2 regions of the Tardiphaga sp. 37S4 genome follow, and region 1 is predicted to be linked to the other one. Evidence: predicted binding sites of a transcription regulator. Region 1 holds the regulator's gene; the other holds the start of a gene.
What was found. Region 1 encodes LexA, which represses DNA repair genes until DNA is damaged. Its sites were predicted from a motif close to TGTTCNNNNTGTGTTCNG; they were not measured.

Region 1 (15,546 bases):
GCGGTCGATGAAGTACTGGTCCGACAGCGCGATCTTCTCGAGCTCCATCGCAACGGCGAGCATCTCGTCGCCACCGTGACCGGTTTCCTTGAGAACCTCGTGGCAGGCCTGCTGCATCAGCTTGGCGCGCGGATCGTAGTTCTTGTAGACACGGTGACCGAAGCCCATCAGGCGGACGCTGGAATTCTTGTCCTTCACCTTGGCGATGAATTCCGGAATCTTGTCGACGGTGCCGATCTCGGCGAGCATCTGCAATGCGGCTTCGTTGGCGCCGCCATGCGCCGGACCCCACAGGCAGGCGATGCCGGCGGCGATGCAGGCGAACGGATTGGCGCCCGATGAGCCGGCGATGCGGACCGTTGAGGTCGATGCGTTCTGCTCGTGGTCGGCGTGCAGCGTGAAGATCTTGTCCAGCGCCTTGGCGAGCACCGGATTGACCTTGTACTCCTCGCACGGCACGGCGAAGCACATCTTCATGAAGTTCGCTGCGAAATCGAGCGAGTTGGTCGGATACACGAAGGGCTGACCGATCGTGTACTTGTAGGCCATCGCCGCGAGCGTCGGGATCTTGGCGATCATGCGGATCGACGCGATGTCGCGCTGCTTCGGATCGTTGATATCAGTTGAGTCGTGGTAGAAAGCGGCGAGGGCGCCAACCGATGCGACCATCACGGCCATCGGATGCGCGTCGCGGCGGAAGCCCTGAAAGAAGCGGCTCATCTGGTCGTGAACCATGGTGTGGTTCGTGACCAATGCGTCGAACTTTGCCTTCTGCGCCTTGGTCGGGAGTTCCCCGTATAGCAGCAGATAGCAGGTCTCGAGGAAGTCGCCCTTCTCGGCGAGCTGCTCGATGGGGTAGCCGCGGTATTCGAGGATACCGGCATCGCCATCGATATAGGTGATCTTGGACTGGCAGCTGCCCGTCGAGGTGAAGCCGGGATCGTAGGTGAACATCCCGGACTGGGCGTAGAGCTTGCCGATGTCGATGACATCAGGGCCGACGGTCCCGCTGTGGATCGGCAGTTCGAAGCTCTTGCCGTCGACTGTCAGCGTTGCGGATTTGGTATTGGTTTTTGCGTCCATCGCGTGGTCCCCGATGAGATCGTTGAGGGGCCGGCAAGCCACCGACATTTCAGGAGAAATGGGGAGGCTAGCCGGGAATTCCAGAGCATTCGCCAGAATGCGTAGCGTATTGCTGTGTGCGCTGCAAGGCGGGCAAAAGCAGCCTACAGCTATGCTAAATAGATGCCTGATCGGCGAGCCGGTCCAGGCATTCCTGCCGTCCCAATACCGCCAGAACATCGAAAATGCCGGGCGATGTGGTCTTGCCGGTCAGCGCCACGCGAAGCGGTTGCGCAACCCCGCCAAGCTTGATGCCAGCTTCCTCGGCAAAGGCGCGGGTGGCGGCTTCGGCATTTGCTGCGGTCCAGTCGGTGACGGCTTCCAGTGCCGTGCGCAACTTGCCAATCAACACACGGGTTTCCGGCGTCAGCGCGGCCTGCGCCTTCGGCTCCATCGCCAGTGGGCGATCGGCGAAGATGAAATTGGCGCCGTCGATCAGTTCGATCAGCGTCTTGGCACGTTCCTTCAGGCCGGGCATGGCGCGCAACAGCTGGGCGCGCGTGGTGTCGTTGAGCTTCGCCTTCAGTTCGGGGCCGCCGGGCACGTAATTCAGCACGTCCTCGAACATGGTCACGAGGGATTGATCGTCGGTGTGACGGATGTAGTGACCGTTGAGATTTTCGAGCTTGGCGAAATCGAAGCGCGCGGCGGAACGGCCGATCCCCGACAGGTCGAACGCGTCGATCATCTCCTGGGTCGAGAAGATTTCCTGATCGCCATGGCTCCAGCCGAGCCGCACCAGGTAATTCCGCAGGGCGGCGGGCACGTAACCCAGCGCGCGATAGGCTTCTACGCCGAGCGCACCGTGGCGCTTCGACAGTTTCGAACCATCGGGCCCATGGATCAGCGGAATATGCGACATGCTGGGCACGGTCCAGCCGAGCGCGTCGTAGATCTGCTTCTGGCGCGCGGCGTTGATCAGATGGTCGTCACCGCGAATGACATGGGTCACGCCCATGTCATGGTCGTCCACCACCACGGCCAGCATGTAGGTGGGATTGCCGTCGCCACGCAGCAGCACGAGGTCGTCGAGATTCTCGTTCTGCCAGACCACACGGCCCTGCACCTGATCCTCGATCACGGTCTCGCCGGTGAGCGGCGCCTTCAGGCGGATCGTCGGTTTGACGTCGGGGCGCGGATCCGACGGATCGCGGTCGCGCCACAACCCGTTATAGAGCTTGGACTTGCCCTCGGCGCGGGCGGTCTCGCGCATCTGCTGCAGCTCCTCGGCCGAGGCATAGCAGTAATACGCCTTGCCCTCGGCCAGCAGCTGTTCGGCGACTTCGCGGTGCCGGCCGGCACGGGCAAACTGGAAGACGGTGTCGCCATCCCATTCGATGCCCAGCCACTTCAACCCGTCGATAATGGCGTCGATCGCGGCATCCGTTGAACGCTCGCGGTCCGTATCCTCGATCCGCAGCAGCATCTTGCCGCCGGTCTTTTTGGCATAGAGCCAGTTGAACAGCGCGGTGCGTCCACCGCCGATATGGAGGAAGCCGGTCGGCGAGGGGGCGAAACGGGTAACGACGGGAGCGGTCATATCAGCGGGTTCGATCGAGTTCGGTGTGAGTGTTGGCGGGCGTTTATCACAACGACAGGGCGCTGTCTCACGGCGAATAAACGCGGATTTGGGGCCGGAACCGCATCGGAAAAGGCCCTTTCGCGGGACCTGGCCCCTGATCCGGCCTTGGCGCGGCCTTCCGGATTTGGCACATAGGGCGCAGCTTGAAAGGCAGCAAATGACAGACGAATCGGTATCCGACGCAGGCCGTGACTTCATCCGCGACATCGTTGCGGCGGACCTGCAATCCGGCAAACACAAGAGCGTGGTGACGCGCTTTCCGCCGGAGCCCAACGGCTACCTGCATCTCGGCCATGCCAAGTCGATCTGCCTGAATTTCGGCGTCGCCGAGGAATTCGGCGGTCACTGCAACCTGCGTTTCGACGACACCAATCCGACCAAGGAAGAGCAGGAATATATCGACGCCATCCAGCGCGATGTGCGCTGGCTCGGCTTCGAGTGGGGCGAGGGCAACCTGCATTACGCCTCGGACTATTTCGAGCAGCTCTATGACTGGGCGGTACATCTGATCCGCGCGGGCAAGGCCTATGTCGATGACCAGTCGCAGGAAGAAATCCGCTTTAAGCGTGGCACCCTGACGGAGCCCGGCCAGAACAGCCCGTTCCGCGATCGTCCGGTCGACGAGAACCTCGATCTGTTCGCCCGGATGCGTGCCGGCGAATTCCCGAACGGCGCCCGCGTGCTGCGCGCCAAGATCGACATGTCGTCGGGCAACATCAACCTGCGCGATCCCGTGATCTATCGCATCCTGCATGCGCATCATCCGCGTACGGGCACCGCTTGGAGCATCTATCCGAGCTACGACTTCGCGCACGGTCAGTCGGATGCCATCGAACACGTAACGCATTCAATCTGTACGCTCGAATTCGAGGATCACCGGCCGCTTTACGACTGGTGCCTGGAAAACCTGCCGGTGCCGTCGCGGCCGCATCAGTATGAATTCGCGCGCCTCAACATGACCTACACGCTGCTGTCGAAGCGCGTGCTGACCGAACTTGTCCGCGGTGGCCATGTCACGGGCTGGGACGATCCACGGATGCCGACGCTGGCCGGCCTGCAGCGCCGCGGCATTCCTGCCGAAGCACTGCGCGAATTCGTCAAGCGCATCGGCGTCGCCAAGGCCAACTCGACCGTCGATATCTCGATGTTCGATTTCGCCGTGCGCGAGACACTGAATCGCACGGCGCAGCGCCGCATGGCGGTGCTGAAGCCGCTGAAGGTGGTGATCGAGAACTACCCGGAAGGACAGACCGAGCAGCTCGAAGCCATCAACCATCCCGATGATGCGTCGCTCGGCAACCGGCAGATTTCATTCGGCCGCGAGCTTTACATCGAGCATGACGACTTCATGGAAGAGCCGCCGAAGAAGTTCTTCCGCATGGCGCCAGGCCGCGAGGTCCGCTTGCGTTATGGCTACTTCATCACCTGCAAGGACGTCATCAAGAATGCCGCTGGCGAGGTGGTCGAACTGCGCTGCACCTATGATCCGGAAACCCGGGGCGGCAATGCGCCGGACGGCCGCAAGGTCAAGGCGACGATCCATTGGGTGAGTGCCGCAGATGCCGTGCAGGCGGAAGTACGCGTCTACAATCAGCTGTTCGCCGATCCGCAGCCCAATGCGACCGAGTTCGCATCGCAGCTCAATCCGGACTCGCTGGAGACGCTGACCGGCGCCATGCTGGAGCCGGCGCTGGCGAGCGACAACACAAGCGATGTCGTGCAGTTCGAGCGCCAGGGTTATTTCTGTCGCGACAAGGATTCAGCGCCGGGCAAGCTGGTCTTCAACCGTACCGTCGGTCTGCGCGACAGCTACGCCAAGCTCGCTTGAGCAACCCCAGGGATTAGTTTTCGTATTCTGCATCCGTTCCGCTAGCCGCCGCTTGCCCTTCCGATAGCATTCGGAAGGACAAGCTTGGCGTGTGTGCGTTCGATGGCGCGGGGCGGGGATCAGCAACAGCGGCGGGGCCGATCCGGCACGGCGACCACATGGCCGCCGCCGGCCACGGCAGGCGTCGCTGTCCCGTCACCGACGTCATCAACGTCGGGCTTCGAGACGCTCTGGACGTGGGTGCGGGCCGAAGCGGGTCCCGGTCGCTTGCTGCCTTGGGTGCCGATCGCTTTCGGGACCGGCATCGCGCTGTATTTTGCCGCTGAGCATGAGCCGGTAGCCTGGGTTGCCGCCGCGACGGCTGGCCTTCTTTGCGTGGCTGCGTTTTTGCTGCGGCGGCAGCGATGGTTTCCCTTGATCTTGCTCATTGCGGCCATCGCGTCCGGCTTCGCGATGGCGGCCATGAAAACCGCGCGTGTGGCTCATGAGGTTCTGGCGAAGCCGCTCTATTCCGTCGCGCTGACCGGCTTCGTCGAAACCCACGAGGAACGGGAGCGCACGGATCGCTTCGTGCTCCGCGTTGCCACGATGGACAGCCCGCGCGCCGCACCGAAGCTCACCCGTGTGCGGCTGTCGGTGAAGAAGGGCACGGCGCCTGTCGTCGGCAGCTTCGTCGAATTGAAGGCAAGGCTGCAGCCGCCGCTGTCGCCGCTCCGGCCGGGTAGCTACGACTTCGGACGAGATTTGTATTTTCAAGGGATCGGCGCGTCCGGTTTTGTGATGGGCGGCATCAAGGCGGTCGACCCGCCGATACAGCCGAGTGTGGCGTTACGCTATTCGGCGACCATGCAGGGGCTGCGCGACGCCATCGACGCGCGGATCCGCACCGTGCTCTCGGGCGATAGCCGCGCCATTGCCACGGCGCTGCTCACGGGCCGCCGCGATGCGATTTCGGCTGACGTCAATGATGCGATGTTCATCTCCGGCCTCGGTCATGTGTTGTCGATCTCCGGCTATCACATGGCCGTTGTCGCCGGCGTGGTGTTCTTTGCGATACGCGCACTGCTGGCACTGATCCCTGTCCTGACGGTGACATTCCCGATCAAGAAAGTCGCAGCGGCTGCGGCGTTATTCGCAGCACTGTTCTATTTGCTGCTGTCAGGTGCCGAAGTCGCGACACAGAGATCCTTTTTCATGACGGCCGTTGTGTTGATGGCAGTCATGGTCGATCGCCGGGCGGTGACGTTCCGTACGCTGGCGGTGGCAGCAATGGTTGTGCTGATCGTGGCGCCGGAAGCACTGGTGCATCCGAGTTTTCAGATGTCATTCGCGGCGACGCTGGGGCTGGTCGCATTGGTGCAGATCGGCATGCCCGCGCTGTTTGCGTCGCCCGATCATTCCGCGACGGCGCGCGTGGCGCTATGGGGCGGACGCGAGATCGCGATGCTCGTGCTGGCCTCGCTGGTCGCGGGCCTCGCCACCACGCCCTATGCCGCATTTCATTTCCACCGCGTCACGCCTTATGGCGTTGTCGCCAATCTTCTGGCGATGCCGGTGGTCTCGGCGCTGGTGATGCCGGCGGGTATTCTTGGTTTGGCAGCCATGCCGTTCGGCTTTGACGGTGTGTTCTGGCGGCTGATGGATGTCGGCATCCAGTGGATGATCGTGGTCACGCAATGGGTCGCAGCCGTGCCCGGCGCCATCGGCCGGATGCCGGCCTTCGGGACGGGACCGCTGATATCAGCCAGTATCGGCATCATCGTGCTGGGATTGCTGCGCACGCCGTTGCGCTTCGCGGGGGCTGGCGTGCTGATGCTCTCGATTGTCTGGGCATTGCTGGTGAAGCAGCCGGATGTCCTGATCTCGGGTGATGGTCGCAGCGTCGCGGTACGGGGCAGGGACGGACGCCTGCATGTGATGCGCAGCGCCAAGGATACATTTTTGCTGAAAGAGTGGCTCGCCGGCGATGCCGATGCGCGTCTGCCGACCGATGCCTCCGTCAGCCACGGTGTGTCCTGCGACCGCGACGGATGCATCACGCCGCTGGCCGATGGCGCTTTGGTGGCGCTGGTTTTACAGCCGGACGCCTTCACGGATGATTGCGAGAAAGCGGCGCTCATCGTCACGACGAAACAGCCGCCGAGGGATTGCAGGGCGCTGGTGATCGATCAGGATCGCTTGCAACGAAATGGTGCGGTGAGCCTGCAGCGAACCGCAAACGGCTTTACCATCGATGCCGTGCGGCCACGGGGCCTGGACCGTCCGTGGTCGCGCGCAATTCCCGATGAGCCCCAGCAAGATCTGATCCAGAACAGTCGTCCACCGCAAAACCGGCCGGTGGATGCGACGCCGGCGGAAACCGATCTTCAACCCGAAGATCAGTAATCCGCCGAGGCGCAAATCTCAGTAGCGGCGATACAGGCCGATCAGCTTGCCCTGAATGCGCACCCGGTTGGGTGGCAGGATACGGACCTCGTAGGCGTCATTCGCAGGCTCCAGCGCGATCGACGCGCCGCGGCGGCGGAAGCGCTTCAACGTGGCTTCCTCGTCGTCGATCAGGGCCACCACGATGTCGCCGGTGTCGGCGCTCTCGTTGCGCTGGATCAGCACGGTGTCGCCGTCGAGAATGCCGGCGTCCTGCATGGAATCGCCGCGCACTTCGAGCGCGTAATGTTCGCCGGAACCGAGCATGTCGGCGGGCATGCTGATGGTGTGGCTACGGGTCTGCAGCGCCTCGATCGGCGTACCGGCCGCGATCCGGCCCATGACCGGGATAGCAACCGTGCGGCCATTGTCATCATCACCGCTGTTGCTGGCGATGCTGGCGGCCGAACGCACCTTGCCAAGCGTGCCTTCGATGACGCTGGGCGTGAAGCCGCGGCGCCCGGTGCCGCCGGTGACCGGTGCGCCGAGCTCTGGCAGCTTGATGACTTCGATGGCACGGGCGCGGTTGGGCAGACGGCGTATGAAGCCGCGTTCTTCCAGCGCCGTGATCAGACGATGGATGCCGGACTTCGAGCGCAGGTCGAGCGCATCCTTCATCTCGTCGAAGGACGGTGGGACGCCGGCTTCCTTCAGCCGTTGATCGATGAATCGCAGGAGTTCGTATTGTTTGCGCGTGAGCATCTGAAGCCATCCTCAGTTGACGGTGTCGGCCGCCGCGTGCGTTTCAAAGGGCCTTCGAACGGTGAGCCTCAATCCAGAGACGATCGTTCGAAGATCGGTTGCGCGAGTTCGGGCACTCTCAAACTACTCAAAGCCACAGAATCTCGAAACAAATCATGAACGAACACTATATGTTCCATATGTGTTCTGCAATGCTTAATTTGCCGTCAACAGAACGCACGTTGAGTGAGGTTTGAGGAGGCTGTTCCTCACCAGTCGTCGATCCTCGACGGACATGGAAAATGCTTCCGCGGTCGCTTGGGCTACGCGGACGTCACGCGCCCAATGGGCGGCGGCGGAGTCGTGGAGCCGGTCGCCAGCGAGCGCTGAACCATGATCGTGTCGGCCCAGCGGCCGGAGCGATAGGCGACGCCGGGCAGCAAGCCGACGCGGGCAAAGCCGAAGCTCTCATGCAAGCCGAGCGAGGCCGTGTTGTCGGCATCGATATAGCCGATGATCTGCCGGAAGCCGGCCGCCGCGCAGACATCGATCAACTCGCGCATCAACAGCCGGCCGATGCCCCGGCCGACATGTCCGTGGTGGATATAGATCGAATGCTTGACCGTGTAGCGATAGGCCGGTCGCTTCCGAAACAGCACCACATAGGCGTAGCCGACGACCTCGCCGCCTTGCGTGGCGACGAGATGCGGGAACCGTTTGCTGCGCAGGTTCTTGCGCCGGTCTCTGAGATCGTCGGGCTGCGGCGTGTCCGCGTCGCTGACGCCTTCCTCGACGCCTTGCCGGATGTGCCGGCGATAGATCGCCAGCATGGCATCGACGTCGGTGTCGCGTGATGGTCGGATGACGACCGGCTGTTCGAGTTCCGTTGGCAAATCAGGCTCCTTACGTGCTCCCTATTCGGAGACCACGTAAGTGTAAAGTCGGATCCGGCCATTGGCGTCGACCTTGCGGTAGATGCCCTGGATTTCGACGTCGAAGCCCGGGAAGGTGTTGAAGCAGGTCTCGAACATCCTGAGATAATCGATCATCGGCTTTGACCGTTCGGTGAGCCGTTCTCCGGGGACGATCGTGGCGATGCCGGGCGGGTAGACCACGAACGGCGTCGTCGCGACGCGCCCGAAGATCTCATCGATCGGGAGGTAATCGACGTCGTTGCGCACCAGACAGCGCGCGGCATCATGGGGTGACATGGCAATCTCCGGCAGATGGTCAGCGGAGAATTGCCTGGTCTGAAGTTCGCTCACATTGGCCTCGCGGAAGAACCGGTGCATGTCGCCGCATAGATCCCTCAGGCGTATGCCCGCGTAACGCGCGGGCCTGCGCCGTGCGAATTCCGGGATGACGTCTTCGAGCAGGGCGTTGTCGTCATGAAGCTTCTTGAAGGCGACGAGGCCCGATATCAGCGTGCCGGCCTTGCTGGCTTCCACGCCGGGCGTCAGCAGGAAGAGCAGCGAGTTGAGATCGTTCTTCTCCGGCACGATGCGATTTTCGCGCAGGAACTGCGCGACCACGGGCGCGGGGATGCCGTGTTCCGCATAGCCGCCGGTGGTGCGGTCGAAGCCGGGTGTCAGCACCGTCAGCTTGTTGGGATCGGTCATGGTGAAACCGGCTTCCATGCCGGGGAAGCCATGCCAAGCGGCGTCAGGCGCGAGCTGCCAATAAGCCGGATTGGTGGCGAGCTGGTCAGTGCCGATGCTTTCCCACGGCACATTGTGAACAGCACCTTCGCTGGCTGCGTCGGGAATCGCGACGCGCTCGGGCACGAAGGGTTCGAAGAACCAGCGACGCTCGGCGCGGGTTTCCTTCTCCTCGAACTCGCGGCGCACCGCGCGCATCTTCTTGCGCAGTTCGATGCCGAGGCGGATCGTATCGTCCCACAACACTTCGCCCGAGCGGCCCTTCATCATCTGCGCGCCGACATCCAATGATGCGAACAGTGGATAGAATGGCGAGGTCGAGGCGTGCTGCATGAAGCTTTCGTTGAAGCGCCGGTGCTCGACGCGGCGCTTCTGCCCGCGGATGTGGCGATCCTTCATGTGGATCTGCGACGCCTGCGAGAAGCTCGCGAGCTGCTTATGGGTCGACTGCGTCGCGATGATACCCGGGGAATCCGGACCAAGCTCCTTGAGCCCCATGGCGAAGCGACCGGCATAGAGCGGGTGGAATTTCATGAAGCCCGCCCAGGCTTCGTCGAACAGGATGTAATCGCAGAGATGGCCGATGCGCGCGATGATCATCTCGGCGCTGTAGATGGTGCCGTCATAGGTGCACTGTTCGACCACGGCGACGCGGAACGGGCGTGGACGCTTCCAGGCCTCGGGATCCGTGACCAACGGATTGATACGGATGCGCTCGCGCAGCGCGTCCTCGTCGAGCGCGTCCCAGTTCATCGGGCCGATCAGGCCCCAGGGATTGCGCGTCGTTGGCACATAGATCGGCACACCGCCTGAAATCATCAATGCGCCGTGCAAGGCCGCCTTGTGGTTGTTGCGGTCGAACAGCACGAGGTCACCATCGGTGACCAGAGCCGATAGCGCGACCTTGTTGGAGGTCGAGGTGCCGTTGAGCACGAAATAGGTTTTCTCCGCCCCGAAGATCTGCGCGGCTTCCTTCTGCGCCTGCAAAGCAGGGCCCTCATGGGTCAGCAGATCGCCGAGATCGAGCACCGAATTGTCGAGGTCGTCGCGAAACACGGCTTCGCCGAGATGTTCCATGAACACGCGGCCGATCGGGCTGCGGCTGTAGAACACGCCGCCATTGTGGCCCGGGCAGGTCCAGAGCTGGTTGCCTTCCTCGGCGTAGTCGACCAGCGCGCCGAAGAACGGCGTCTTCAGCGTCTCGGCATATTGCTTCAACCGGCTGATCAGATTCTTGGCGATGAACGGCGGCGTTTCTTCGGACAGGAAGACATAGCCGTCGATGAAATCGAGCACCTCGACCGGGACGTCTTCAAACCGCTTGCGACGGATCAGCAGGATGATGGGGAAGTCCAGGCCCCGTTTACGCATCAGGTTGATCAGCGCCGCGGTCTTGCCTTCGAGGCCCTTCTTGCCCCAGTCGACCACCATGCAGCCGATCGCCGCGTCGGTCTGGACCGCGATCGTTGCGTCTTCGAGCTTGCGCGCCTTGACGACCTCGAAGCCGGAACGCTCGATCTCGTCGACGATCTGATTGAGGCGAATGCCCTCGAGATCGTCGGCGTCGAATGTTGGCATCGCAAACAGGAAATTGAAGCGTTTGAAATAGTCCATTTGTGCACCGATCTTGTTTCGCAGCGATGTCTCGCTGCGTTACGTGACAATTCAGTGACTGAAGCCGCGTTAAGGTATCTCAGTCAGAAAAAAGGTTTGGGAGCATGCCGCAAGGTGGGAGTTCCGAACGCGGCGTCGTTCTGTGAGGAGGCGCCGCTAGGTTGGCAGTCGTATGATGGCGCATGAATCCCCGGCCGCCGCGGCCGGCGCGAATGGCTTGCGGATCAGAAGTCCTTCGGCAACAGCCAGATTTCCTAGCAGCGACGAGTCCTGTTTCATCACCGGCGTCGCCACCACGGTGCCGTCGGCGCGGGTTTCCAGACGCGTGCGCAGATAGTCCTCGCGCTGGTCGTTGGCGGCGAGGTCGCGGCCGAGCACCGCGGGTTCGAGCGCGTGAGCGACCTCGTTTCGGCCGGATAGCGCGCGCAGCAGCGGCACCATGAACAGGAAGCCGCAGACATAGGACGAGACGGGATTGCCGGGCAGGCCGATCACGCGCATGCCCTGGCGGCGTCCGTGCATCATCGGCTTGCCGGGCCGCATGGCGATGCGCCAGAACGCCATCTCGACGCCGGCATTGATCAGGGATTGCTGCACGAGGTCGTGGTCGCCGACCGACGCGCCGCCGGTGGTGATCAGCACGTCGGCCTTCAGATCGATCGCGCGCTGAATGGCCGATGTGGTCGCCTCCAACGTGTCGACGGCGATGCCGAGATCGACCACCTCGGCGCCTTCGGCACGGGCCAGTGCACGCAGCGCGAAGCCATTGGAGAGCACGATCTGGCCGGGGCCGGGGACCGCACCGGGCATGACCAGTTCGTCGCCGGTGGCGAGCACCGCAACGACCGGCCGTCGCCGCACGGGCAGTGACGGATGGTTCATCCCGGCAGCAAGCGCCAGGTCGCGATCGGTGAGGCGGGTGCCGGCGCGCAGCAGCACATCGCCTTCGTTGAAATCGACGCCAGCCGGGCGGATATGCTTGCCGGAAATCGCAGCTTCGTTGATCCCGACGACGTCACCTTCGCGCGTTGTGTCTTCCTGGATCACCACGGCGTCGGCGCCAGCGGGCAGCACGCCGCCGGTGAAGATTCGCAGGGCTTCGCCGGTCTGCAGCGGGCGGTCGAACGGCTTGCCTGCGGCGATCTCGCCGATGACGCGGAGCTTGGCGCCCAGTGTCGCATCGGCGGCGCGCACGGCATAGCCGTCCATCGCTGACATGGGCTCCGGTGGTTGCGTTCGCCGCGAAGCGATGTCGCGGGCGAGCACGCGGTGGAACGCGTCTTCCAGCGGCACCATCTCCTCAGGCAGCGCATCGGCGCCCGCGAGAATCGCGGCCATGGCATCGGTAACCGGCATCAGGGCCATCGCGGGGATCTCCGGCAGTGTGGGCGCCCGTCATAGCGGAGAGCGGGAGCGGACGCAAAACCACAGCCGCTTTGGCGGGGCAGGGAAACACGATAGACATCGGCGATCATGACCGACAACCACGCCGCAACCGACGATGAAGCGCCTGTCTGGCGGGCGGATGTCGATGCGCTGGCATTCCGGCCGTCCGGCCATTGCGGGCTGTGCATGGTGCACCGTCATGCGTTCCGGACGCTGCTCCGGCGTTACCCGTCGCCGGAGGAATGCGCGGCCTATTTCCGCGACCACAGAGAAGTGTTCCAGGCGGCGGCCGGCGCCAAGCTGGTGCGTGCGCCGGTGGCGGCAGATGCGAATTTTCATCTGACCAGCCGCGATCTCGCCCGCGCGATGTAAAATTAACGGTCGCGCCGCCGGTGCAACTCGGCTAAATTGGCGGTCTATTTCGCGAGGATTCCGATGCAACAGACCCAGACCGCCCAGATCTCCGCCGTCACCACTGACGTCAATGTCGTCGTGCAGGCCGTTCTGGCCATGGCGCTCGGTCTGTTCATCGTCGGCGTGGTCGGCTTCTCGCATATCAGCGCCGTCCACAATGCGGCCCATGACACGCGCCACGCCAACGCATTCCCCTGCCACTGAGACATGTCCGTCTTCAGGTCGATCGTTTTCTCGGCAGCGCTGGCTGGCGTGATCACTGGTGCTGCCATCACCGGCGCCCAGATGGTCGGGACCATTCCCCTGATCCAGAAAAGCGAAGTTTATGAGCGCAAGGCGGAAGCGCCGGCTGCTGTTGCGCCGACGGCTGCCGCGCAGCCCGCCCATACGCACGACCATGGCGCCGCCGCCCATAGTCATGAGGCCGAATGGGAGCCCGCCGAGGGCTTGCAGCGCAATGCCTTCACCACCGGCGCTAATATCCTGACGGCCATCGGCTTCGCGTTGCTGCTGGCCGGCATCTTCGCGCTGCGCGGCCGGGCCGTGGGTTGGCGGGAAGGGCTGTTCTGGGGCCTCGGCGGTTTCGTCGTCTTCACGGCGGCGCCCGGCCTCGGCCTGCCGCCGGAATTACCGGGAATGCCTGTCGCCGACCTCACACTGCGCCAGACCTGGTGGATCGGCACTGCCTGCGCCACCGCGGCGGGGCTCGGCCTGCTGGTCTTCCGCAAGGCGTCATGGGCCGCCATTCTCGGCCTTGGCCTGATCGTCCTGCCGCACCTGATCGGCGCACCGCTGGCGCCGGCTGGCCATACGGATGTCCCCGAGGCACTGTCGCACAGTTTCGTCGTTGCGGCGGTCCTGACCAGCCTGCTGTTCTGGGCACTGCTCGGCGTCCTCACCAGCATCGCCTTCCAGCGCATCTCGCGGATCTAAAGCCCGAGTGCCTTGAGCGCCTCGGCGACCGATGTCGGCGAGGTGACGTGGACGGCCTGCAATCCGCAGGCGCGAGCGGCCTCGATATTGTCGGCAAGATCGTCGAAGAACACGATGCGGTCGGCGGGGATGCCGATTTCCGCGATGACGTGCTCATAGGATTTTGCATCGGGCTTGCGAAGCCCGATCGAGGACGACAGAAACACCGTGCGGAAGTGACTGAGCAGATCGGCATGGTGTTCCGAGAAATGCGTGACATGCGCGACATTGGTGTTTGAGAATGCGTAAAGCGGCCAGCGCTTCGCGGCATGCGCGAGGAGTTCGGCGATGCCCGGCATCTCCCCGACGAAGATCGCATTCCAGCCTTCGAGAAATTGTGCCGGCGTCAGATCGATACCGAGCGTGTCGTGCAGATGCGCAAAGAATGCGTCGTCGGAAATCTCGCCGCGCTCGTGTCGCATATAGACGTCGCCGCGCGCAAACCGGCTCACGATGTCGTCCGGTGTACACTGCGCGTAGTCCGACCAGACCTTCAGCACGCGCGTGAAATCGATATCCAGCACGACGCGGCCAAGATCAAACAGCAGGGCGTCTGCGGAATTTGGCGTAAGCGACATCGTCATCTGTATCTTTTGGCTCAACGATTGAACATGTGCGGTGCAGGTTAGTGGATGATGGCAGAAAATCCTTGCCTCCGCGTGACAAACCGTCCCGATATTTCTGTTGCCTAGGCAACTAATTCGTGAGAGCCTTTCCAAAGAGGGCGCTACCTAGAGCAGTCAACTGCCGGCCAGGGAGAGAAACGATGGTGGACCGCTTGTGCGGGACAGCGATTGATGACGCGCGAACGCGTGGTGGCCTAGCCGGTTACCGCGCCGAGATTGCCGTGAATGCGTCGCAGCAAGTCGATCAGCACTTCGCGTTCGCTTTCATCCAGACAGGACAGCAGCTTTCGCTCGCGTTCCAGTGCGGTCACGATGACGGCGTCATGGGTCGTGCGACCCTTCGTGGTCAGCGTAATCGAATGGGTGCGTGCGTCGTCCGGGTCGGCATTGATGGCGACCAGGCCGCGTTCTTCCAGCATGGCAAGCGTGCGGCTGACCGGTCCCTTGTCGAAGCCGATGACGTGGCAGATGCGCGAGGCGGGAATGCCGGGCTCGATGGCCAGCAGCGACATGATGCGCCACTCGGTGACATTCACGCCAAAGCGCTTCTGATAGAGCGCGGTCGCGTTGCGCGACAGCTTGTTCGCAATGAAGGTGATGAAGGCCGGCACATAGCGCTCGAGATCGAGCAACTGCCCGCCTTTCGAAGCGGGCGCTCTCGCGGCGACAGTCCTGACATTGACCTTGGTCACTTTCGCCTTGGCGGGCTTTCGAACCGTTTTTCCCGATCCATTCTTGCTCATGCACCACGATCCTGCCTGCCAGCGTGACGTCGTCGAAATCGGCGAGATCACGTGGTCCTGAGGAATAGAGACACGCAGCCGCAATTGCCAACAAGAAAATATGGGAGATTCACATGGTTGCCACGGTCACGACGGCATCGCCCCACACCCCGCCGGTGCTGTCCTTTGGCGGAGCCTTGCTGAACGACGCGTCGTCTCAGCCCGTCGTCCACCTCGACGTCGATCCCTTCGCCATGGACTTCTTCGCCGATCCTCACCCCACCCACGAGGTGCTGCGTGAAGCCGGGCCCGTGGTGTATCTCGACAAATGGAACGTCTACGCGGTCGCGCGTTATGCCGAAGTTCATGCAGTCCTGAACGATCCCACGACGTTCTGCTCGAGCCGCGGCGTGGGCCTCAGCGATTTCGCCAGGGAGAAGCCGTGGCGCCCGCAGAGCCTCATCCTCGAAGCCGACCCGCCGGCGCATACGCGCACGCGCGCCGTGCTCAATAAAGT
Region 2 (15,546 bases), 1.4 Mb from region 1:
CCGAAGACGGCAAAGACGGCAATAGCCCCTATACGACGGCGCTGCTGAAGGCCGGCCGCGAGCCGGGCCTGCCGATCGAGGATGCGTTCAAGCGCGTGCGGCTGTCGGTCAATCAGGCCACCGAAGGGCGGCAAACGCCGTGGGAGAGCTCGTCGCTGGTCAATGATTTTCGCTTCTTTGGCACTGATGCAGGCGCCAAGCCGGCCGTGACGAAGAAGACCGTCGATCAATGGCGCAAGGAGCTGCAGGGCAAGCCGGTGCAGGACGCCAACAATCTGATCGTGTCGGACGGTTCGGTGGAAGCCTATGAGGCCTTTGTCGGCCTCTATGCCGAGCCGCCGCTCGGCCCGCAGGCGAAAGAATGGCTCGACCGTCACTACAAGATGGTGGCGTGGAATAACGCCGTCATCACCAACACCGCGCCGTCCTATCGCGACTTCCTGGCGAAATATCCCGACAGCGATCTGACGTCGACCGCGCAGAAGCTCGAGGAGCGCACGCGCAACAAGCCGGTGCCGGTTGCGGCAGCGAACGCGCCGACCAATGTCGCGTTGGCCGGACCGGGCCCGACATGCCCGTGCGGCACGCCGCCCGCAGCAGCGCCTGCATCGAAGAAAGCGGAGAAAACCACCGAGTCCACGAAGAAGCGCGCCGACAAGCCATCGCCACCACCGCGGCGCGGCCGCGAGATCGTGGAGGAAGAGGTCATCATCCGCCGTGCGCCGCCGGTCTATTACGAGCCGGTACCGCGCGTCTATTACGGCGGTGGAGGCTATGGCGGTTACGGCGGCGGCAACTATGGCGGCCGCGGGCGCTACTGACGGGCGTCTACTCGAACGCCACGCCAAGCTGGCGGTCGTTATTCCAGACCGGACGGCAGCGGCGGATGAAGTGATCCGCCTCGATCACCAGCATGAAATTCGACGGCAAGCCGAGCGGGCTCGCGATATCGACACGCGCGCCAGAGGCCGAGAGGTTGCGGACGGTGCAATCGATACCGCCGCCGCCAAAGGCCAGCGTGCCGCGCTTCAGAACCCGGTGTCGTGGAGCCGTTCGTTTCTCGATCATGGTCGTCGTCCGCATCGTCTGCACGCGCCATGCCTAGCACCGCGATCTTGCCGGCCGATAAAGCCGATCGCAGAAATCCGGACCCGCCTGTTCATCCTTCGTGAAGTTCTGGAGGATCAGAAGATTTCATAAAAATATCAAATCAAGGAAATGGACTCCATGATACCGTCTGGCCGTTGGACGCTCAGCCAGTCATCGGCCGGCGTCATTTTTCGGGGAAGGGGACCATGATGAAATTCGCCTGCGCGTTTCTGACTGCCGCTGCCATGTTCTCTGCCGCGCCGGCCCAGGCCGTCGTGCTCGATCTGTCCACCATGTCCTGCAAGCAATTCGTCGAATCCGGTCCCGACGAGATCAAGATGGTGCTGACCTGGATGGACGGCTGGTACAAGGGCGACTCGGACGATGCGATCATCGACACCGAGGTGTTCGTCGAGAACGCCAAGAAATTCGGTACCTATTGCGCGGCGCACCCGACCATCAGCATCGTGACGGCCGCGGAGAAAGTGCTGGGCGACTAGGCTCCAGTCCGGGCCAGCGCCCGGGTTTCCCGGTTTCCGAAGGTTTCAACCTGCGTGAGGCACGACGGGGTGCCTTGCGTCAGGCGCTTGGCGTGCCCGAATGGCCAGTGGTATAACGCCTCCGAAATTCACGGAGCTTTGGTGCCATGAAACGATCCAGCAAACTATTCAGCGTCGTCGCAGTGCTCGCGCTTTTGACCGGCCCGGCCGCCGCGCAGATGATGAACCTGATGCCGGAGGTGAAGTCCAAGTCGGCGGAGGAGAAGGAGCAGGACGCGATCACCGAGAAGGCGTATCGCGAGTCGCTGCGCAAGATTCCCGACACCAAGGCCGCGGCCGATCCATGGGGCAATGTGCGCAGCGATGCGCCGAAGGCGGCTGCACCCGCGAAACAGCCGCGCACCAAGACCGGCAGCGCTGCGAATTGATCAGGTGATGACCGTGGCATCGGCGGCCCGTGCCGCCGGCGCGCAAATGGACTGAAGCCCGCGCGCGGCCACTGACATATGCGCCTGTGTCAGTTGCTCCAGGACAGCGGCACTTCGAACAATCCGCCGCTGTCTTCGTTCTCGACGACGATCGCGCCCTTCACGACGCCGATACTGCGCACCATCTCCGATGCAAGCTGACGTGCGTGCAGCATCGCTTCCTGATCGTCCTTGAAGCTCGTCCCTTCATCGTCGAGGAACGTGTTTTCGGCGATAATATGAAAGAAAAATCGAGGCACGGGAAACGACCACATCTGGCGCGCGTGTAAATGGCTTGCAGCACCTGAGGTTGCTGTAAGACAATGATACCGCTAAACCAACTTGTTCCGTGCGTCGATAGAAATGTGCAAAATTTGCGGCAAATAAACGGTTTTTTTTGGCAGGCAGTTCTCGTGCAGGGATCCGCTTTCGGAACCGTGATGCATCTCTGGGTCGTCATCGAAGGCGGCCATGGTATCGGGCGCCATAGATCGTTGCGGTATGATTAGGTGAGATGCAGGCGTCATCCGGCCGCAGTTTCACATAGGGGCCATCATGTTGTCGGCCGATATCGTCTTTGCGTGTGCTCTGGTCGTGATGATCGGGTGCAACCTCTATGGCGAGCCGCGGATTGCAGGTGAGCGCGTTGCGATGCAGTGGGGCTTCGACGGCAAGCCGACATGGGATGCGCCGAAGCGGATTGCACTGTGGGGCATGGTCGTTTTTATGCTGACGGTGCGCCTGATCATCTGGACGGCGACGACCTTCGCACCGGAGAAGGTTCACGGCGCCAATCTCGGACTCATGTTGGCGTCGGTGATCATCGCAGCGTCGCACATTTTCATTGTGCTGAAAGCAATCAAGCGGACCTGAGTTGCGGCATGACGTCTCCCTGCGGCGGCTGGCTTCGCCGCGCAAGAGAGGCTAGGGGAGCATCAGGGCGGAGAACGAAGCCGCCGTCATAGGCGAGGGGCATATGTCACGCGACCGGTTCTGGTTCTTCCACCCGTTTCGGGTGCGCTATTCCGAGATCGACGGCCAGGGCGTCGTGTTCAACGCGCACTATCTCACTTACTTCGACACGACCATCACCGAATATTTTCGTGCGCTCGGCTATGACCAGTTTGCCGATGCCAAGGCGAGCGGCGTCGACTTTCACGTCGGCAAATCGGTGATCGAATACAAGGCGCCGATCCTGTTCGATCAGGAGCTGGACGTCGCCGCGCGCGTGGCGCGAATCGGCAATTCCAGTCTGGTGTTCGAACTCGGCATCTTCGCGCGCGCAGCCGACGATCTGTTTGCCACCGGCGAGATCGTCTGGGTCAATACCGATCAGAAGACCCATCGCCCGGTGCCGATCGCGCAACCGATCCGCGACCTGATCGCCACGCGCGAAACGCATCTCGCGGGATAAGGCACAGGTGACATGGGCCGGTGCGCGGCGCCGGGCGCCTCTAGGCTGGCTCGTCCAGATCGTAGAAATGGGCGAGCCCCCGGCAGATCTCCATCAACCGGTCTCGAAAGGGGGTCTGGGCCGGATCCGAGTAGCTGACGATGACGCGCCAGCTGTCATCCAGCGAATAGATGATCACGCTCATGTTCTTGGGCCATGGCCCGGCGATGGCGGCGGCTTCTCGAATGATCTTCTGAAGTTCGGCGGCGGTTTTCTTTGGCTTGGGCATCCACGCTCCCTGGCTAGAAGCGTTCTAAAGTGGTGGCAGGGAACTGTCCAGAGCGTGCCGGGCTCGCAATTTGTGTGACCCGACTTGCCTGTCTTGGGGTGACCCGGGCGTCCGGCCGGTTCAACCGCTGCACTGACCAAAAGAGGCCGCGCCCCGAGGCGGCCTTACCTTGGCAATGTTCCCAGATCGCTCGATGAAGGCCTGCCCAGGGCAACGAATGCTGCGACTGCCAGAAGGCAGATGGGCGCAATCAGACCGAGCAGGTATCCGGCAAGGCCGTGTCGAATGTAGATGCCCCAATAGTTGACGAGGCCGGGGTAACGGGAATCGGTGTTCGTATAGAAGACGACAAATTTTGCGGCGTTGGATATGTGCCCGTGTGACCACACGAGAAATGTAAATGCCAGCACGGTTGCGATCACGCAGAGTGCTGTTGCCACTACCATGCGCTGATTTCTATTCATCGGATTTTACTCGCTGGCTTCACCCCCTGTTGTGCAGGAAAGCTGCAAGAAGGTTCAATGAAGGGTGATCCGCCTCATGCACCGCTATGGGGTGCTTCGCTGCGCGTCAGGAACCAGCCTGGGATCTGCAGCGTGATCCATGATCCGAGCACCGTGAGGATCGCCATGCCCGCGAGCGAGATATAGAGCAGAGGATGTTGCGAGGATACGAGCGACCCGTTGAGGTGCAGGTGCGGGCGGATCATGTCCATGACCATACCGACCAGGCTCGCCGCCACGAAGCCGCCGATGACCGACGCGACAATACTCGCGATCCATCCAAGCGGGCCGCGCTTCTTTGTCCAGGCCTCGTGAATTCCCACCGCCAGCATGGCGATAACCATGATCAGCATGATGGTCAGCGGGCCACCCACGCTCGACCTGGGCATCGCGCCACTGAGTTCGACGAGCAACAGGGCAGCGGCGGAGAGCAGTGCGATCGTCTTCACGGCGTGTGACCTTCCCATGTCGGATTGAACGCATGAGCGATGCGGACATCCTGTTGTGCGGGAAACGTGCAGGAAGGTTCAAAAGTGGCTCGATTAGTCCAAATCGGGTGGCTGTCGTTTTTGAACCAGGCCACTGAGGCTAGCGAAGGAGTTGCATGACCATTTGAGGGGAAGCCGCAGCAAGCGCGCCGAAACAGAATCCAACGAAGCCAAGGGCGATGACACCAATCCACCCATGATGCTCCCACCCGTACAGAGCGCCGATTGTCGTACCCAACGTAACCGCAGAGAATGCCCAGATGAAGTGAATGATGGTCGTGAGTTTCTTCATCAATCCGGCACCCGAAGCAAAAGGGGCAACTTCAGGCGATAATTACCTGACCAGATTCCGGCCGCTAGGAACGCAGCGATAGTCCGGCCCATGCTGTTGCTGGCAAGAGGTGCGCGCATCGACGACGAAAAAGGCTGCCGTCAGGACGACAATAATCAAACAAGCCATGGCTATTCTCGGGTTTGTCATCGCCACTCGCATATTCCAATTAGGCCAGTATCCAAATTCTGGTACTGGCCGAAATTAGCCACTCTGAAAATCAAAATGGGCCACTAAGTCGGATCCCATGTAGCGGCATATGTGACGATCATTTGCCCTCTGCATCCCGCGCAAAGGTAGATGCTATCGCGACCAACTTTTCTTCCGTCCGGCTGGAAAAAAGCCTTTTGACCTTTCGCGAAGCAGTTAGGACAGAGCCAATGCGGTGTTTCGGTGCCCCGTGCATCTGGCTTCAACATGTAAGCCACCGCCCCATGCCCGACAGTCTTAAGTTCATAGCGCTGCTTCTCAGCGTCCCATGTTGCAAGATTCGCCACTTCTGCTTCAAGCGAGCGTATGCGATCAGCCTGCGTGGAATAAGTCTCGCGGGCTTCTATGGCCTTCTCGAAAGCGTCCAAGACAACAGCTTGAAGCTCAATGGACTTGGCGCGAAAAGCCTCAGCGTCGCGCAAACCTACCATTGCCTTAGTGATATCAAGCGCCGCGCGGATGCCAGTAACGGCAGCGGCGATTTCTCCTGCGGCCATGGCAAAGCCTCCCCCTAGTTGCAGGGTGAGGCTACGGCAATTGCATTGGGGACGCTATTGTTTGCCGCCTTGAATTACCAAGAACTCTCGGCGCCGGTCCGGCGGCGTCTCTTTTTGCATCGAGGGCGCTACAGCGAGTGTGATATCCGCTAACTGCGCAATGCTCCAAGCCTGATCTGCGACACTGATGGCCTATGCCGCCGGAAAGCAAAAAATGAAAGAGGCCGCCCACTAAGGCGACCTTACCACCAATAACGAGACGTTGTTTTGCGGGAATAGCCCCGACTCTTAAAGCTCATATAAGCTTGGCTGCGCCACAGAGCATTCAGCGTGACCTCTGCGCTGATACCGTCCAAAATCCAATGCTCTATAAACGGGCCCCAGTCGGGATCGGCTTCGGCTTCCTCGCGCAACTGCCTCGCAGCTTTATTTTCGCGCGTGTCCCGGTTTACTTGGTTGGGAGATCGATCGGCGCGGATGCCGCCTAGGCCGGATTTTCGAGCCTGATGGTAGCCGAACCCCATACGAAGACTTGTCGGGTTGTCGTTGGTCATGATCAATCACCGATCGCGCCAGCCGCCTATCAACAGGTTGTTCGGGCACCAATGAACGATGCCATCGCAATCATAACCTCGCGCAGCAATTGCAGCGCGAGTGCCTATACCCATCCAGATACCGTGTTTGAATGCGTGGAAAACTGGAGTGTCGTTGTTCAATGCAACCTCCTCTGGTTGCGTTAACGGAACTTTATAATTGCGGCGAAATCAAATCAGGCCACTGCTCAAATCAAACCAGGCCACGGCAGCCGAAAAACAGGCCAGTACCCAAATTCTCAAAAGAACATATTGCGAACATAGAACAGATAGGGTACATTGTTTTCAACCCGAACAGCCCGCCATCCTTTGGCGCTTGCCGTTTGTCCTGTCGCGAATCCCTTCATAAGGAGCTAGATCAATGGCTACCACTCCGACTGCCCTGCGTATCGTTGAAGGATCCTCCATGGACAAGACCAAGGCCCTGTCGGCCGCGCTCTCCCAGATCGAGCGCCAGTTCGGCAAGGGCTCGGTGATGAAGCTCGGCAAGAACGACCGGTCGATGGATATCGAGGTGATTTCGTCCGGCTCGCTCGGCCTCGATATCGCGCTCGGCGTCGGTGGCCTGCCAAAGGGCCGGGTGATCGAGATTTACGGACCGGAATCCTCGGGCAAGACGACTTTGGCGCTGCATTGCGCCGCGGAAGCCCAGAAGAAGGGCGGCATCTGCGCCTTCATCGACGCTGAACACGCGCTCGACCCGGTCTATGCCCGCAAGCTGGGGGTCAATGTCGATGAACTCCTGATCTCGCAGCCGGACCACGGCGAACAGGCGCTGGAAATCGCCGACACGCTGGTGCGCTCCGGCGCGGTGGACGTGCTGATCATCGACTCCGTGGCAGCGCTGGTGCCGCGCGCCGAACTCGAAGGCGAAATGGGCGACGCGCTGCCCGGCCTGCAGGCCCGTCTGATGAGCCAGGCGCTGCGCAAGCTGACTGCCTCGATCAACAAATCCAATACGATGGTGATCTTCATCAACCAGATCCGCATGAAGATCGGTGTGATGTATGGCTCGCCGGAAACCACTACCGGCGGTAATGCGTTGAAATTCTACGCCTCGGTCCGTCTCGACATCCGCCGCATCGGCGCGATCAAGGAGCGCGACGAAGTGGTCGGCAATTCGACCCGCGTCAAGGTCGTGAAAAACAAGCTGGCACCGCCCTTCAAGCAGGTCGAATTCGACATCATGTATGGCGAAGGCGTCTCCAAGATGGGCGAGATCCTCGATCTCGGCGTGAAAGCGGGAATCGTCGAGAAGTCCGGCGCCTGGTTCTCCTATGACAGCCAGCGTCTCGGCCAGGGCCGTGAGAATTCCAAGGCCTTCCTGAAGGCCAATCCGGACATGACCGCCAAGATCGAAGCCTCGATCCGGCAGAATTCCGGCCTGATCGCCGAACAGATTCTCGCCGGTCCCATCGAGCGCGACGAAGACGGTGGTGACGGCGAGGAGCCGGCAGAAGATTGATCGGATCGGGTCCGGAGACGCACTGACGTTCATGCGCAGTGATCTTGCCGGGCCGATCTTGCAGCCGAGATTTTCGGCTGAATGATTTCGCGGTGGGTGCTGTGGGGGTCTGTTGCCGATACCCTGCGGTGCCTGCCGCGTTGTCGTTTCAGGGCATGTTGATCTGAGTGCGCGCTGATCGCAACTATCGCCGCGCGGCGGGAACGGCCTCGGCCGGCGGTGCGATCAGTTTGTTGACCGCATGACAGGCGACGCCGTCGACCAGATCCGGCACCACCTTGCGACAGAGATCGAACACTTCCGGGCAGCGCGGATGAAACGTGCAGCCGGAGGGCGGATCGATCGGATTGGGAATCTCGCCGGAGACCGCGATGCGTGCGCGGCCTGACATGGCCAGATCCGGCACAGCGCCCAGCAGCATGCGCGTATAGGGCATGCGCGGCGCGCGGAAGAGTTCGCGCCCTTCCGCAATCTCCACGATGCGGCCGAGATACATCACGCCGATCCGGTCAGCCATGTGCCTGACCACAGCAAGGTTGTGACTGATGAACAGATAGGTCAGGCCGAATTTGTCCTGCAGCTCGCGCATCAGGTTGAGAATCTGTGCCTGCACCGAGACATCCAGCGCCGAGGTCGGCTCGTCGCAGACGATGAACTCCGCCTCCGATGCAAGTGCGCGGGCAATCGCGATACGCTGGCGCTGGCCGCCGGAGAACTGGTGCGGATATTTCTGCCCGTCGTCGGGATGCAGGCCCACCAAAGTCAGCAATTCGCCAATGCGGGCGCGAATGTCGCGCTCGCCCTGAATGAGATCGAAGGCGCGGATCGGCTCGGCGATGATGGCATCGACGCGCAGCCGCGGATTGAGGCTCGCATAGGGATCCTGAAAGATCATCTGGATGCGCTTGCGCAGCAGTCTTCGCGCGGCGGCTTGGCCGGGATGGCTCATCGAGACGCCGTCGATGATGACGTCGCCGGATGTCGGCGGCAGCAGTCCGACCACCATCCGCGCCACCGTGCTCTTGCCCGAGCCGGATTCGCCGACCAGCGCAAAGGTTTCGCCGCGCCTGATCTCGAACGACACGCCGTCGACCGCTTTCAAAAACTCCATCGGGCTGCGCTCGATGACGCGGTTGAGCCAGGGCTTCGAGACGTCGAAGGCCCGTTTGAGATTGCGTGCCTGCACCAGCGCCGTCATGCCGCGCTCTCCGCAGGGGCGTGGTCATGGAGATGGAGGGGGTCATAGAGATGACAGGCGACCTGCTGCGTGCCCACGTTGATCGGCTCCGGCCGCTCCACGCGACAGCGGTCGAACGCGAAACTGCAGCGCGGATTAAACGCACAGCCCTGCGGAATGGCCGACAGCCGTGGCATCGAGCCTGGAATCTGCACCAGCCGCTGCGAGGCATCGCCGGTCAGCGTCGGGATCGCGCCCATCAATCCCTTGGCATAGGGATGCAGCGGGGTCTGCACCACGTCGCGCACTGGGCCGATCTCGGCGATGCGCCCGGAATACATCACGGCGACGCGGTCGGATGTCTCAGCGATGACGCCCATATCGTGGGTGACCAGCATCACCGCGGTGCCATGGTCGCGGCCGAGCCGCTTGATCAGCGCGATGATCTGCGCCTGCACGGAGACATCGAGCGCGGTGGTCGGCTCGTCCGCGATGATCAGTTCGGGCTCGGCCGCGATCGCCAGTGCGATCACCACCCGCTGCCGCATGCCGCCGGAAAATTCATGCGGATAGGCATCGACGCGCTTGTCCGGCGCGGGAATGCCGACCTCGGCGAGCAGATCCACCGCGCGCCTCCGCGCCTGCGTCTCGTTCATGTTGAGATGGGTGCGGATCGTCTCCACCAGCTGGTCGCCAATGCGATACAGCGGATTGAGGCTGGTCAGCGGATCCTGAAAGATCATCGCGATGCGCTTGCCGCGAATCCGGCGCATCGCCTCCGCCGGCAGATTGTCGATGCGCAGTCCGGATAGCAGAATCTCGCCGCCTGAGATGCGCCCGGGCGGATCGATCAGGCCGATGGCTGCGAGCCCTGTCACCGATTTACCGGCGCCGGATTCGCCGACCACGCCCAGCACCTCGCCCTTGGCGATATCGAAGGACACGCCGTCGATGGCGCGCAGCGCGCCGCGCCGGCTGGCGAATTCGACGCGCAGATTGCGCACGGAGAGAACGGGTACGCTCATGTCGGGCACTGCTTGAGGTGAGGCATCATTGCAGCTTCGGGTTCAGCGCGTCGCGCAGCCAGTCGCCGAGCAGATTGATCGACAGGATCAGCGAGGCCAGCGCGAGTCCGGGAAAGGCGATCACCCACCATTCGCCGGAGAACAGATAATTGTTGCCGATGCGGATCAGCGTGCCCAGCGACGGCATCGTGTCCGGCATGCCGGAGCCCAGAAACGACAGCGTCGCCTCGGTGATGATGGCGAGCGCGAGATTGATGGTGGCGATCACCAGGATCGGCCCCATCGTGTTGGGCAACACGTGACGGATCATGATCACGCGGGCGGGCAGGCCGATCAGCTGCGCTGCCGCGACATAGTCCTTGTTCTTCTCGACCATCACCGAGCCGCGCACGGTGCGGGCATATTGCACCCAGAAACTCAGCCCGATGGCCACCACCAGCACGATCAACGTGGTCGAGGCATCGAGATGATTGCCGAGCGCCGACTTCACGACGCCGTCGATCAAGAGCGCGATCAGGATCGCTGGAAAGGTGAGCTGCACATCGGCGATGCGCATGATCAGGCTGTCCACGGCACCGCCGACATAGCCGGCGATCAGGCCGAGCCCGATGCCGAGCACCGCCGCGAAACTGACGCCGAGCACGCCAACCACCAGCGAGATCCGCATGCCGTAGAGGATCGCCGAATAGATATCGCGACCCTGTTCATCGGTGCCGAGCAGGAACGGCCTCTGGCCCTCCGCCGTCCAGAGCGGCGAAATGCGCGAGTTGATCAGTTCGAGCTGCGCCGGGTCGAACGGATTCTGCACGACGAGTAAAGGCGCAAACAGCGCCATCATCAGCAGCACGAACACGATCACGGCGGCGACCATTGTGAGCCTGGAGCGGCGGAACGAATAGAAGATGTCGCTGTCGATGGTGCGGGCGAGGAGGGAGGGTGTACGGGGGATGGGGGTGTCGGTCATCGGGTACTCCGCGAAATCGTAGCTTGCGGATTAGCGCCCAACCTCTCCACGTCATCCCCGCGAAGGCGGGGATCCATACACACTGAATTCGCGGTGATGCGCTGTGGCCGCCGCAGCATTTCAATCACGTTTATCGTGGTTATGGGTCCCCGCCTTCGCGGGGACGACAGACTGAGAGAACTTGCGCGAACGCGAGGGATGAGGTTGCAACGTGCTTGAGTCATGCGTTCCCCCCCCCTCATGCCGGCCGGTTGATCGTCGCGCGCAGGCGCGGATCGACGATGGTGTAGAGGATGTCCACAATCAGGTTGATGGTGACGAAGATCAGCGACACCACCAGGAGATAGGCCGCCATGATCGGGATATCGACATTCTGCACGGCCTGCACGAACAACAGCCCCATACCCGGCCACTGGAACACCGTCTCGGTAATGATGGCGAAGGCGATGACCGAGCCGAATTGCAACCCGGCGACGGTGATGACCGGCACCAGCGTATTCTTGAGCGCATGACCGAAATGGATTGCCCGCGTGGTCAATCCGCGGGCGCGGGCGAAGCGGATATAGTCGGTGCGCAGCACTTCCAGCATTTCGGCGCGGACGAGGCGCATGATCAGCGTCATCTGGAACAGGCCGAGCGTCACCGACGGCATGATCAGCGCCTTCAGGCCGGAGATCGTCAGCAGACCGGTGGTCCACCAGCCGAACTTGACGACGTCGCCGCGCCCGAAGGAGGGCAGCCAGCCCAGAGTGACCGCGAAGAGATAGATCAGCAGAATGCCGATCAGGAAGGTCGGCAGCGAGATGCCGATCAGCGACACTGCCTGCAGCACCTTGGCGAAGAACGAATCCCTGCGTAGCGCCGAATAGATGCCCATCAGGATGCCGAACACCATGGCGATCACGGTGGCGCAGGTGGCGAGCTCCAGCGTCGCCGGCATGCGCTCCTTCAGCAGCGCCGAGACCGGCTGACGAAACTGGTAGGAGACGCCGAACTTGAACTGCACGGCATTGATGAAGTAGCGCGCGAATTGCACCGGGACGGGGTCGTCGAGGCCAAGCGACGCGCGCACCTCGGCGCGCTGCGCCGGGGTGGTGTCGATGGCCACCATCTGGTTCACGGGATCGCCGGCGAAGCGGAACATGGTGAAGGCGATGATGCCGACGGCGATCATCACACCAATGGACTGCAAGGCGCGGCGCAGGATGAAAGCGAGCATGGACTATTTCGCTTTCTGTTATTGAAACATCTGGGACCTCATGGTGAGGAGGCGCTTCTTCAGCGCCGTCTCGAACCATGAGATAATGCAGGCCACTATCCTTCGAGACGCGGCGAAGGCGCCGCTACTCAGGATGAGGACTGAGATCGGGGCGACCTGGCCTTCCACGCGGATGCCAAACCTATTCCGACTTCACCGCCCAGTATGGCAGGACCTGATTGTCTGGGCGCTGCACGATTTTCACCTTCTTGGAGACGCCCCAGGCCAGCGCCTGCTGATGCAGCGGGATATAGGCCCAGTCCTTGGCGGCGATCTCATAGGCCTGTTTGATGAGCTGGTCGCGCTTGGCGGTGTCGGTCTCCTGCAGCACCTTGTCGGTGAGGGCGTCGAAATCCTTGTTGCAATAGCCGCCGAGATTGGTGGCGCCGCGCGGGCTCGCGGGATCGTCGCGGCAGCCCATGATGTCATGCATCACATTGTGCGAATCCTGCGTGCCCGGTGTCCAGCCGAGCAGATAGAATGAGGTGTTGAATCCGCCGGTCTTGAACACCTTGGCAAAATACAGCGCTTTCGGCTGCGCGTTCAGCGTGACCTTGACGCCGATGCGCGCGAGCATGCCGACCACCGCCTGGCAGATCGCGGCGTCATTGACATAGCGATCATTCGGGCAATCCATGCCGACTTCGAAGCCGTCGGGATAGCCGGCATCGGCCAGCAGTTTCTTGGCGCCGTCGGCGTCGTATTTCGGCCGCGTGAAGTCGCCGGAGAGCTTGAACAGCGGCGGCGCGATCATCAAGGCGGATGGTGTCGACAGGCCACGCATGACGCGGCTCTTGATCAGTTCGATGTCGATGGCCTTGTAGAAGGCCTCGCGGACGCGGATGTCCTTGAACGGGTTCTTGCCCTTGATATTCGAGAAAAGAAGCTCGTCGCGAATCTGGTCCATGCCGAGGAAGATGGTGCGCAGCTCCGGCCCGGCCATCACGGCGGCGTTGGCTGATCCGTTGACGCGGGCGATGTCCTGCACCGGCACCGGCTCGATGATATCGACTTCGCCGGACAGCAGCGCCGCGACGCGGGTGGCGTCGGAGGCGATCGGCGTAAAGATGATCTCCTTGAGATTATGCTCGGGCTTGCCCCACCAGTTCGGGTTGACCTTGAAGACTGTCTTCACGCCCGGCTGATGGCTTTCGATGGTGAAGGGCCCCGTGCCATTCGCATTCAACGACGCGAAGCTTGGCGAGGTCGCCGCGGCGGGTGTCGGCGCGTTCGCATTGTTCGTCTCCGCCCATTTCTTGTCCATGATGTACCAGACGTCCCATTGCGACGTCAGGATGGGATTGGGCTTGGTCAGCACGAAATCGACGGTGTAGTCGTCGATCTTGAGCACCTTGGCATCGGCCGGAATGACGGTGGTGAAGTCGGAGCCCTTGGCGCGCACGCGGTCGGCGGAGAACACGACATCATCGGCGGTGAAGGGGTCGCCATTGTGGAATTTGACACCCTTGCGCAGATGGAAGCGCCAGCGTGTCGGCTCCGGTGTTTCCCAGCTCTCGGCGAGTGCGGGGATGATCTGCAGATCCTTGCCGCGCCCGACAAGGCCTTCATAGACCTGGCCGTGATGAGCGATCGTCGTGGTCTCGCGCAGCGTATAGGGATCGAGCGATTTCAGGTCGCCCTGATTGGCATAGCGCAGCGTTTGTGCGGAGGCGGGCAGTATGGGGGCAGAAAGTGTGGCGAAGGCGATCAGCGATGCAGCGGCGGCAATGAAAGTCTGGCGGATCGACATACTGAGCTTCTCCATTGCATAACCGCGATTGCATCACCACGCGGCCGCCCGACAGTTGAGCGAGTGTCACATTGTTGGCGGAGATTGCACGCCACGCAAGCGGCATTTGGCAGGCATGCGCTGCACAATGAAGTGGCTGGCGCAATCCTTGCTAGGATTGGGTATAAGCAATTCTACGCATTGTGTGCGTGCATCATTCGGTCACGACACAGCGCTAACAGGACCGCCAGAACGGCAAGATTTCGGAGCAGGAATGGCGGAACTCAAGGCTGATGTGCTTGTGCTCGGCGCAGGTATGGTCGGTGTGTCGGCGGCGCTGCATCTGCAGGCGCGCGGCCGCAATGTGGTGCTGGTCGACCGGCATGAGAAGGCCGGCGAGGAAACCAGCTATGGCAATGCCGGGCTGATCCAGTGCTGTTCGGTTTTCCCCTATATGCTGCCGCGCGACCTCAGCAAGCTGTTTAAATATGCGCTGAACCGCGCGCCGGAGGTGCACTATCATCTCAACGCGCTGCCCGGCATGCTGCCGTGGATCGTCAGATATTTCCTGAACTCGTCGCCTGAGGGAGCGCTCCGCAGTGCGATGGCGGCGCTGCCGCTCATCCAGCGCAGCCTGATCGAGCACGAGGCCCTGATCGCGGAGGCCGGCGTGCCGGAGTTGCTGCGCCGGATGGGTTGGATCAACGCGTTTCGCTCCGAGGCTACGCTGGCGAAAGGCATCGCGGATCTCGAACGCCATCGCGCCTATGGCGTACCGGGCGACGTTCTGGACGCCGCCGCCATTGCGGAGCAGGAGCCGAACCTGTCTACCGATTTTGCGGGTGCCATCCACTGGACGTCGCCGGGCTTCGTGCCCGATCCGGGCGGCCTCGCCAAAGCCTATGCCGCACTGTTCATCCGCAAGGGAGGTCGCTTCATCGCCGCCGATGCGCGTACGCTGGAGCAGAGCGACGGCAAATGGCGCGTGGCCGGGCCGAACGGGGCGCTGGTCGCGCGCGATGTCGTGGTCGCGCTCGGGCCATGGTCGGATCAGGTGTTTCGGCCGCTCGGCTACAACATCCCGCTCAAGAGCAAGCGCGGCTATCACATCCATCTGGCGCCATCCGGCAATGCGGTGCTGCGCCATCCGGTTCTCGATGCCGATCGCGGCTATCTGCTGGCGCCGATGAATCGCGGCATCCGGCTGACCACCGGCGCCGAATTCGCGCTCCGCGATGCGCCGCCGACGCCGGCGCAGATCGAACGGGCGCTGCCGATCGCACGGCAGACCTTCCCGCTCGGTAATCCCGTCGAGGCGAAGCCCTGGATGGGCGCGCGGCCATGCCTGCCGGACATGCTGCCGGTGATCGGCAAGGCGCCACGCCACAAGGGCCTGTGGTTCGATTTCGGCCACCAGCATCATGGCTTCACGCTCGGGCCGGTGACCGGCCGTCTGATTGCGGACATGGTGACGGGCGTCACGCCCTTCACCGATCCCAAGGCCTTCGCGGCCGAACGCTTCGGCTGACATCTCGCAACTGCAATGTAGATGTCACATCGCTTGCATC

Region 2: recA (recombinase RecA) is a predicted target of LexA. The motif match lies at 6,604-6,621, and genes of this name have one in related genera.

The regions. Positions count from the first base shown of each region.
Region 1 covers NZ_CP088008.1:2,643,323-2,658,868, reverse strand. Annotated here, with positions in the region: gene gltA (citrate synthase) at 1-1,083, opposite strand, end outside; gene gltX (glutamate--tRNA ligase) at 1,238-2,662, opposite strand; gene LPB73_RS12960 (glutamine--tRNA ligase/YqeY domain fusion protein) at 2,862-4,532, shown strand; gene LPB73_RS12955 (ComEC/Rec2 family competence protein) at 4,635-6,917, shown strand; gene lexA (transcriptional repressor LexA) at 6,936-7,658, opposite strand; gene LPB73_RS12945 (GNAT family N-acetyltransferase) at 7,961-8,530, opposite strand; gene LPB73_RS12940 (Orn/Lys/Arg decarboxylase N-terminal domain-containing protein) at 8,552-10,909, opposite strand; gene glp (gephyrin-like molybdotransferase Glp) at 11,066-12,274, opposite strand; gene LPB73_RS12930 (hypothetical protein) at 12,383-12,667, shown strand; gene LPB73_RS12925 (CbtB domain-containing protein) at 12,731-12,913, shown strand; gene LPB73_RS12920 (CbtA family protein) at 12,917-13,642, shown strand; gene LPB73_RS12915 (HAD-IA family hydrolase) at 13,639-14,265, opposite strand; gene LPB73_RS12910 (MarR family winged helix-turn-helix transcriptional regulator) at 14,502-15,050, opposite strand; gene LPB73_RS12905 (cytochrome P450) at 15,284-15,546, shown strand, end outside.
Region 2 covers NZ_CP088008.1:1,233,396-1,248,941, forward strand. Annotated here, with positions in the region: gene LPB73_RS05860 (caspase family protein) at 1-821, shown strand, start outside; gene LPB73_RS05865 (PilZ domain-containing protein) at 829-1,068, opposite strand; gene LPB73_RS05870 (HdeA/HdeB family chaperone) at 1,296-1,589, shown strand; gene LPB73_RS05875 (hypothetical protein) at 1,736-2,017, shown strand; gene LPB73_RS05880 (DUF6894 family protein) at 2,107-2,316, opposite strand; gene LPB73_RS05885 (hypothetical protein) at 2,612-2,929, shown strand; gene LPB73_RS05890 (acyl-CoA thioesterase) at 3,033-3,470, shown strand; gene LPB73_RS05895 (hypothetical protein) at 3,511-3,738, opposite strand; gene LPB73_RS05900 (hypothetical protein) at 3,903-4,184, opposite strand; gene LPB73_RS05905 (hypothetical protein) at 4,277-4,690, opposite strand; gene LPB73_RS05910 (hypothetical protein) at 5,294-5,767, opposite strand; gene LPB73_RS05915 (hypothetical protein) at 6,010-6,321, opposite strand; gene recA (recombinase RecA) at 6,722-7,825, shown strand; gene LPB73_RS05925 (ABC transporter ATP-binding protein) at 8,010-9,023, opposite strand; gene LPB73_RS05930 (ABC transporter ATP-binding protein) at 9,020-10,027, opposite strand; gene LPB73_RS05935 (ABC transporter permease) at 10,053-10,991, opposite strand; gene LPB73_RS05940 (ABC transporter permease) at 11,230-12,210, opposite strand; gene LPB73_RS05945 (ABC transporter substrate-binding protein) at 12,392-13,999, opposite strand; gene LPB73_RS05950 (NAD(P)/FAD-dependent oxidoreductase) at 14,253-15,506, shown strand.